Regions from separate parts of the Marinobacterium sp. BA1 genome, predicted to be linked through region 3. Evidence: predicted binding sites of a transcription regulator. Region 3 holds the regulator's gene; each other region holds the start of a gene.
What was found. Region 3 encodes sigma-54, which starts transcription at its own class of promoters, with help from an activator protein. Its sites were predicted from a motif close to TGGCACNNNNNTTGCTNT; they were not measured.
Positions count from the first base shown of each region.

Region 1: the regulator sigma-54 is predicted to act here: its motif matches at 1,270-1,287, upstream of peaA (quinohemoprotein amine dehydrogenase subunit alpha).
Region 2: the regulator sigma-54 is predicted to act here: its motif matches at 1,578-1,595, upstream of fliE (flagellar hook-basal body complex protein FliE).

Region 1 is NZ_BAAFHC010000001.1:417,345-420,454, forward strand. Features, by position in the region: gene ACAM29_RS01970 (aldehyde dehydrogenase) at 1-948, opposite strand, end outside; gene peaA (quinohemoprotein amine dehydrogenase subunit alpha) at 1,373-2,962, shown strand; gene peaB (quinohemoprotein amine dehydrogenase maturation protein) at 3,035-3,110, shown strand, end outside.
Region 2 is NZ_BAAFHC010000001.1:2,553,543-2,556,652, forward strand. Features, by position in the region: gene fliF (flagellar basal-body MS-ring/collar protein FliF) at 1-1,040, opposite strand, end outside; gene fliE (flagellar hook-basal body complex protein FliE) at 1,071-1,436, opposite strand; gene ACAM29_RS12350 (3'-5' exonuclease) at 1,632-2,261, opposite strand; gene ACAM29_RS12355 (DUF294 nucleotidyltransferase-like domain-containing protein) at 2,267-3,110, opposite strand, start outside.
Region 3 is NZ_BAAFHC010000001.1:2,294,792-2,297,901, reverse strand. Features, by position in the region: gene ACAM29_RS11150 (PTS sugar transporter subunit IIA) at 1-332, opposite strand, end outside; gene hpf (ribosome hibernation promoting factor) at 354-644, opposite strand; gene ACAM29_RS11140 (RNA polymerase factor sigma-54) at 696-2,201, opposite strand; gene lptB (LPS export ABC transporter ATP-binding protein) at 2,253-2,978, opposite strand; gene lptA (lipopolysaccharide transport periplasmic protein LptA) at 2,978-3,110, opposite strand, start outside.

The sequences.
Region 1 (3,110 bases), 1.9 Mb from region 3:
CAGCTTACGCTGCACATACAGGCGCGAACCGGCACAGCACACCTGCCCCTGATTAAAGAAGATCGCATTGGCGGCCCCTGCGGCGGCCTCCTGCGGATCGGCATCATCCAGCACGATGGTGGGTGACTTGCCGCCCAGCTCAAGGGTAACCCGCGTCATGTGGTCCATGGCGGCCTTGCCGATCAGCTTGCCGACACCGGTCGAGCCGGTGAAAGTGAGCTTGTCGACATCAGGGTGCGAAGACAGGGCTGCACCGGCATCACCACCGAGTCCCGGGACAACGTTCAACACTCCGGGCGGATAGCCTGCTTCCAGTGCCAATTCACCCAGGCGTAACGCGGTCAGAGGGGTATCCTCAGCCGGCTTCAGTACGACGGTGCACCCGGTCGCCAGTGCCGGGCCAAGCTTCCAGCAGGCCAGCAGCAACGGGAAATTCCAGGCCACAATGGCACCTACGACACCAACCGGCTCACGCCGCGTGTAGCCGTGGAACTGCGCGCCGGGCATGAAGGGCACCGAAGGCTGTACCGAGCTGCCCTCGATTTTGGTTGCCCAGCCGGCCATGTAGCGCAGAAAGTTGACGGCCAGCTGGATATCCACTCCCTTGGCGATGGCGACGCTCTTGCCGTTGTCGAGACACTCGATCTCGGCCAGCGAGTCGGCGTTGGCGTCGATCAAGTCGGCAAAACGCCATAACAGGCGTTCACGCTCGACCGGTGTCATGCGGCTCCAGCTGGAGTCCTCGAATGTCTGGCGTGCCGTTGCGACGGCCTGATCAATATCAGCGGCGGTGCCGCAGGCCACTTTGGTGAAGCACTCACCGGTGGCGGGGTTGATTACATCAATTTCTCGGCCGTCAGTACCGGCAGGGCGTTGATCGCCAATCAGCAGGTTGTGGCGACGGTTGATGAAAGCCTGAGTATCAGAGTGAAGGGCAAACTCCGTCATGGTGAACCTCTTATCGTTGTCGTTGAGTCTGTCTCCCCTGTATCGCAATGGCTGTGCCAGTTTTGACTGAATTCTAACTATATGAAAATTAATAACTTTATTTTCATGTGCCCATGTTCTGGCTGTTATGGCCTGTCGCAGAATGAGACAACTGTCTGAATCTGATTCAGCCCGCTATTCCGGCGTCAGGCCCTGAAAATGGGCGTGTGTCTCAGGATGAAACAGGTGTCGCGATATTAAACAGATTACGCTGCCTGGCTGACGGGGTCGAAAGTCGTAATATTTCACTCAAGTGACTGTTTTGTTTTGAAAAGATGAACTTGGCACAGGCTGTGCTACCTCCTTTGTGACTCAACATTGACCTGGATCTCGACGGGCGTCCCGACAGATGCCCCTTGCAATGACCACAGAAGGAGGTCGGACCTTGAAAACAACAACTCTGAAACCGCTGGGCGGGGGGCTGCTGGCATTGGCGCTGGCGGTGAGTGCTCAGACGGCCATGGCCAACGACAGTGCCGAGCAGATTATCAGCAGCAAGTGTCTGGCGTGCCACACCCAGGAGGCTGACCAGCAGTGGAGCCGTATCAGCCATCAACGCAAAACGCCGGAAGGTTGGTTGATGACAATTGCCCGCATGCAGATCATGCATGGCCTGCAGATCAGCGATGAAGACCGGCGCACGCTGGTGAAATATCTGGCAGACCGGCAGGGACTGGCACCGGAAGAAACCGAAGGAGCCCGCTATGCACTTGAGCGTCGTCTGAATACATCCGAAGCGTTCGATTCACAGGAATTTACCGAGATGTGTGCCCGCTGTCACTCAGGAGCACGTGTGCTGCTGCAGCGTCGGCCCGCTGAAGAGTGGGAGCATCTGGTGCACTTCCATCTGGGCCAGTGGCCTACAACCGAATTTCAGGCGCTGGCGCGTGATCGAGATTGGTTCGAGCTTGCGCTGAATCAGATGGTGCCGCATCTGGCTGAAGCCTTGCCCATGGAATCCGCAGCCTGGGATCAATGGCAGCAGCAGCCGGCAGCGTCGGTCAGCGGTGGTTGGACGCTGGTGGGCCATATGCCGGGTCGTGGCGCCTTCCATGCCGAGATGAAGGTCATGCCCGCAGAGGGTCAGGATCAGTATCAAGTCAGCCTCAGTGGCCAGTATGACGACGGCGCTCCCATTCAGGGGCAGGGCATGGCGGTGGTGTATACCGGCTATGAGTGGCGTGCGGATCTTGAGATCGATGGGCGCGCCATGCGACAGGTGTTTGCGCTGCGCAATGGGCAGCTGGAAGGTCGCATGTTCCTGCGTGATCACGATGAAGTGGGGGCTGATGTGGTAGCGGCGCGTGCCGATGGCAACAGCCGGGTACTGGCACTGCAGCCGGCTTACATCAGGGCGGGCAACCAAGCTGAGGTCAGCATTATCGGTACAGGTCTTAAGGGCATGCCGGTATTGGGCCAGGGCATTGATGTTATCGAGGTGATCAGTGAAAGCGACAGCCTGATCAAGGTACGTGCCAGAGCATCCGAGGCCGCCTCGGGCATTCATGAGGTGAGTGTGGGCGACGCTCAGGGCGGGCGCTTTGCTGTCTATGATCGCATCGCTCAGGTGAAAGTGGTGCCGGAGTTTGCCGTGGCCCGTGTGGGTGGCAATGGCAGCTCAACACCGAAAGTGGAGGCTCGTTTTGAAGCTGAAGCCTGGGCCGTTGGGCCGGACGGCAAGCCCGGTACCGACGATGACTACCGCATCGGCATGATGCCTGCGCAATGGGCAGTGGCGCCATTTGATGAAGTGGCCGAGGCTGATGGGGATGTTCGCTTTACCGGCCAGATGAACCCGGATACTGGTGTATTCACGCCAGCCGCTGCGGGTCCCAATCCTGAGCGACGCATGATGACCAACAACGCCGGTAACCTGAAAGTACAGGCAACGGTGATGGATGGCGACGACACGCACAATGCCGAAGGGCAGATGATTGTGACGGTGCAGCGCTGGAACAACCCTCCGATCCCCTGACAGATGCCCGATGGCAGAGAAGGGGGGATGCCTGCAGGCATCCGGATGGCAACCTAACAGGGGAGAACAGACATGGGCGCTGTACTCAATCTGGTGGAACACAACCTGCATGAAGTGCAGGTCGGGGATACCCGCATGTTGTTCCACA
Region 2 (3,110 bases), 260 kb from region 3:
TCACGGCTTGAACCCGAGCGTGCGGCGCCACCACGTGCGGCAGCATTGGCATCCATCTCCTCAGGAACTGAGTTGGGTCCGGGCGGCTGGTTGGAGAGCGCCCCCGGAACCCCCTGAGCGAGATCACCACTGGCGCGGTTTTCTTCCAGTGTCTGCTCGCTGCGCAACGCCGGCAGATCCGGATTGTATATCTCGTCTGCCTGTTCAACTTCGGTAAAATCGATATCGGTCGACACTTCAGCCCGGAAGTTGCCCAACCCAACAACCGGTTGGAGGATACTGTTGACCCGGTTAAGCAGGGTCTCTTCAATGCTGCGGGTGTACTCGAGCTGTTTTGCCGCCAGCACCACATCCTGGTCCTGGCTGCGTGTGTTGAGCAGACGCCCTTTCTGATCAACTACCGTGACATCATCCACCGCCAGCTCAGGAATACTGGACGCCACCAGATTGGCGATCGCGGCCACCTGATCCCGCTCCAGCGTGCGCCCGGAAAACATTTCGATAAATACAGAGGCACGCGGCTTGCGCTGATCACGTACAAAAACAGACTCTTTCGGCAACGCGAGATGAACACGGGCAGAACGTACCGCAAGCAGGCTGCTGATGGTACGCGCCAACTCGCCTTCCAGCCCACGGCGGAAGCGAGCATTCTCCATGAACTGACTGGTCCCCAGCCCCTGTTCCTGTTCCAGCAGCTCAAAGCCTACCGTCTTGTCAGCGGTAAAACCTTCAGCGGCCAGTTTTAGCCGCGCTTGATGCACATGCTCCTGCGGCACAAGAATTGCCCGGCCGTCAGCGTCAAACTTGTACGGCATGTTATACAGCCGTAACTGTTCAATCACTTCATTGGCATCGGAAAAGTTGAGATTGGAAAACAGCACCCGATAATCCGGCTTCTGTGACCAGAGCACAACGGCAAAGCCGATGGCGATGCTGGCAGCCAGCCCCACCATCAGACCCAGCTGGCGCAGGATTCCCAGGCTGTTAAAGCCGGTCATCAAACTGCCCTTGCTGTTAAGTTGTGCCGGTGTGTTATCCATTCAGCCCTGACCGTGTAAAACCTGAAAACATTAAATCGGCATCTTCATGACATCTTCATACGCCGTTACCAAACGATTACGCACCTGAGTCATAGCCTGAAACGAGACCGAAGACTTCTGAGCCTGAATCATGACCTGCGGCAGATCCACGCCAGGATCGCCCCGCTCATACGCTTCACGCAGCCGTGATGCTTCCGACTGGTGTTCATTGACCTTATCCACAGCCCCTTTGAGCAGCGTCGCAAAACTGTTGCTTTCGGTCTTGCTGATCCCCGGCGCACCAATACCTTCGGCCCTAAGATCCAGCATTTCGACCGGACGCGGCCCCTGCTGCACCTCTGACTTGATCGCGCGCATCTGTGACAGAAGGCTGTTGATATCAGCTCGTTCAATCATGCAGAGCTTCCTCCCGGACGGCAATATTTTGACATTATAGAGACTAACCCTCCCGCTTCAAGCTGCAATCACGCCAGAGTTGACAATATCCTGACGCCAATTGAGCCTGACAAGGGTCATGCTGTTACTGCTTAACGCTATAATGCAAAAAGCGGGCCATATAGCCCGCCGGGGAACCTGACGTTAATGCATGCCCTAGTATCGCCCTTCTGGCGATTCACCGTAGCGCAGCCGCACATACATCAGCGCTACCGTGATGGCGTCTCCCAAAGCTGTGTGCCGCTCAAGGATGGGGATATCCAGTTTGCCTGCAATGGTGTCAAAGCGCAGGTCGATATTACCCCCCACATGCTTCCACTTGATGATGTCGTGATAGACGTGGGAAAGCTCAACAGCCTTGTTGGGCAGGCCGAAACCGTACTTGGGGCGGATAAACTTGTCCAGCATGCGAATATCAAAATTGACGTAGTAACCGAGAATGGGACGATTGCCGACGAATTCGAGCACCTTTTCCAGAGCCTCGTCCAGCTCGATGCCATCCGCCAGATCGCTGGCTCTGATCTTGTGGATTTTGATGGAATCACCGCTGAGGCTGGCCGGAGGCTTCAATTTCAGGTCGAGACGCTCACTGGTAATCACTTTACGCCCTTTGATGCGCACAGCTCCGATCGACAGTATTTCGGCCTTTTTCACATCAAGACTGGTGGTTTCACAGTCAAGTGACACGACTTCGTCACCCTTGTAGGCTTCGAACAGATGCGCCCAGGGCCCTTCCCTGTGCTCACGTTTCTCTTTCAGACGCCGTATTGAGCGCGGAATGATCATCTACATCAGCCTCCCAGGTGGTAACGCATTGTCAGGTGCTTTTTGAACCCTTTCACCACATGCAAGGCATCACGCAGCAGTTCCCGCTCAAGCTTGTTCAGCTGCTGCAGGTCGATCATGTTTGGGGTTGGATCGGCTCCATCAGGACTTTCTTCGGCACGGCGGATCTGCTGCCGCAGACGCAGCTGAATAAACAGCGCCAGCGCTTCCGATAAATCACGGCCATGCTGTTCCTGCATCTGGCCACTTTCCATCAGCGCCTCAATGCGCTGGAAAGTATTCGTCTTGAGGATGCGCTGTTCAAGCGCGATGGTACGGACACCATGCACAATGGGGAAAATCCCGCCTTTCTTGATATCCAGCTGCCCCTTGTCCTTGAGGTTGCCGAAGAAGGTAAGTGGCGTATCAAACCCAATCGCGGCACGGGCAAAATGCGAGAAAAACACATCATTGTTCCGCAGGTGACGCAGGAACCAGTTACGCGCCACCTTGAACAGCGCCTCGTTACCCGCTACCGGCTTGGCATCAACCGCAATGGCCAGGTTCATCTGTGCACTGCCTTCACAGGTGTCGGCCCAATCACTGAGCTTCTGGGTCCAGTCACCCACCGAATTGACCCATTCGGGATTGGACACCATGATGTTACCTGGACAAGGCGGAAAGCCGAATGAAATCAGAGTCTCGCTGAATTGCTGCATGCATTGCTGCATTTCAGGCCAGGCCAGATTGTCACGAAATATAAGCGCGTTATCCTGATCGGTTTTCATGATCTGCTCGGCACGCCCCTCCGACCCCATCACGATCAAGCAGACGTGCGGCTGCATGTCCGCAGGGACGATCAGATCGAAC
Region 3 (3,110 bases):
TCAGCGCCGTCTTCGGGAACCAGCAGGAAGCAGATCAGGTCGACTGGACGGTTGTCGATGGCATCGAAGTCAATCGGGCTGGACAGCGTCATCAGTAATCCGATGGCTGTTGTAACACCTGGAATTCTGCAATGAGGAATGGCAACGCCTTCACCGATACCGGTGCTGCCAAGGCGTTCTCGGTTGATCAGGCCGCTGAAGATATCTTCAGCGGCCATGCCGTCCAGCTGCTCGGCGATAGTCTGGCTGGCGAGCTCAAGCGCTCGCTTTTTGCTGACCACATCGACGTGGCAGAGTGTACGGGATGAGGTCAGCAGTTCTGATAGTTGCATGTCGTGACGTGCTGCTACCGGTTATTTGTGGGATTTGAGTTTTTCTTTGTGCTTGATGATCTGGCGGTCAAGCTTGTCCACCATGCCATCAATTGCAGCATACATGTCGTCATGCTCATGCGCTGCGAATACTTCACCGCCGGCCAGGTGGATATCGGCTTCGGCCTTCTGGCGCAGCTTCTCGACACTGAGGGTGACCTGTACATTGGTGATGTTATCGAAGTGGCGTTCCAGTCGGTCGAACTTGGTACGTACATATTCGTTCAGGGCGTCAGTCAGTTCGACGTGATGGCCAGTGATGTTGATCTGCATAGGTTTTCTCCTCGTCATAAAGCACGTTCTTCCGGCGTGCCTGTAGTCTCATTAAACCAGACGCTTGCGCTCATTAGAAGGCGGAATGTTCATCGCTTCACGATATTTTGCCACTGTGCGTCTGGCTACGTTAAATCCCTGCTCTTTCAGCAGGTCGGCTATCTTGTTATCACTGAGTGGTTTTGCGGTATTCTCCGCGCTGATCAGCTTCTTGATCAAGGCACGAATGGCGGTAGAGGAGGCAGCGCCTCCGTCTGACGTGCTCACATGGCTGGAGAAAAAATACTTCAGCTCGAAGATGCCTCGGGGTGTATGCATGTATTTCTGGGTAGTGACACGGGAAATGGTTGATTCGTGCATCTCTACGGCTTCAGCGATGTCATGCAGAACCATCGGCTTCATACCCTCTTCACCTTCCTCGAAAAAATCGATCTGGCGGGCCACGATCTCGGTGGCGACCTTGAGCAGGGTTTCGTTGCGACTCAGCAGGCTCTTCAGAAACCAGCGCGCTTCCTGTAGATGGTTTTTCAGATAGGTGTTGTCAGCGCTGTTGTCGGCCCGTCTTATAAGATCAGCATAGTCGGTATTGATACGCAGCTTGGGGGATGCCTCTGAGTTCAGGCTTACATTCCACTGCCCCTGCACCTTGCGCACCACGACATCAGGTATAACGTACTCTGACTGTTCACTGCTGATGCTGGTGCCCGGTTTTGGATTAAGCGACTGGATCAGACTGATGATCTGTTGCAGGGCCTCCTCCTTCAGGCGCATGCGGCGCATCAAGGTACGATAGTCATGATTACCGAGCAGACCCAGGTGATCGCGTACCAGGCGTAATGCCTCTTTCAGCATCGGAGTGTTTTCAGGCAGCTGGCGCAGCTGTATCTGCAGACATTCGCTCAGGTCTCGTGCGCAGACACCGGGCGGGTCAAACTGTTGCAGGCGGTGCAGTACCGTTTCAATCTCTTCAGGCTCGGCATCTGCAAACAGCTGGGGTTCGCTCCGGGTGAAGTGTTCCAGAACTTCATCTACGTCCGTGCGTAGATAGCCATCCGGATCGACAGCATCGATAAGGGCCATGGCGACCATACGGTCAGGGTCACTCATGGGGGTCAAGTTGAGCTGCCACAGCAGGTGATCCTGAAGGCTGTCTTCGGCCGAATCGTTATCACCGGGTTCCCAGTCATCATCACGGGCAGGACCGGGTGTACTCTGGTGCTGGAAGGTATCATCCCAGTTGCTGTCGGTGGACAGCTCACGAGGGATTTCATCATTCCACCGCTCTTCCAGTGCGTTTTCGTCCCAGCTGTCCTCGTCAGCGGTGTCGTTAGAGAGGCTGTCGGCAGAGGCGTCGTGACGATCATCACGGGCTTCAGTCTGGGCTTCTTCGGCGCTGTCCAGTTCCTCCTCGACTTCCAGCAGTGGGTTACTCTCCAGGGCTTCCTGGATCTCCTGCTGCAGGTCCAGCGTTGACAGTTGCAGCAGACGTATTGCTTGTTGCAACTGGGGTGTCATCGTCAGATGCTGGCCGATCTTGAGTTGTAACGATTGCTTCATATCAGAGCTGCCAGGTGGACGGAGTGGATGTACATGATTGACGACTCAGGATCAAAGGGAAAACTGCTCGCCCAGATAGGCACGGCGAACCTGTTCGTTAGCCAGGATCTCGGCCGGTGTGCCCTGTGCGAGTATTCCCCCTTCACTTACGATATATGCTCGTTCGCAGATGTCGAGTGTCTCGCGCACGTTATGATCGGTGATCAGAATGCCAATGCCGCGAGACTGCAGGTGGCGAATGGTTTGTTTGATATCGCTGACCGAGATTGGATCAACGCCGGCAAAGGGTTCGTCCAGCAGGATAAAGTCAGGCTCGGTTGCCAAGGCCCGTGCGATTTCAACACGTCGACGCTCTCCGCCAGACAGGGCCATACCCAGGCTATTGCGCAGGTGAGTAATGTGAAACTCTTCCAGCAGCTGCTCCAGTAATGCCTTACGATCCGAGGTATTCAGCTCCTTGCGAGTTTCCAGAATGGCCATCAGGTTGTCATGTACGCTCAGCTTCCGAAACACCGAAGCTTCCTGAGGCAGATAGCCGATACCGCGGCGAGCGCGCTCATGCATGGGCAGGCGGGTAACGTCGTCCTGGTGCAGTCGGATTTGTCCCCGGTCGGCGTGGATAAGCCCCACGATCATATAAAAGCAGGTGGTCTTGCCGGCACCGTTGGGTCCCAGCAGACCAACGATCTGGCCCGTTTCCATCTGCAGGGATACATCCTGTACCACCTGGCGCCCCTTGTAGCTTTTGGCAAGGTGCAAGGCTTCCAGTGTCGCCATCAGTTGGTCCCCGTCGGCTTGGGCTGAATCACCATTTTGACCCGTTCGCCGCCCTCGCGGTCGCTGCCGAAAGCGTTCACCACCGCACGCGCCATATTGTAAACGATCCGCTCTCCGGTGAAGGTATCCTTG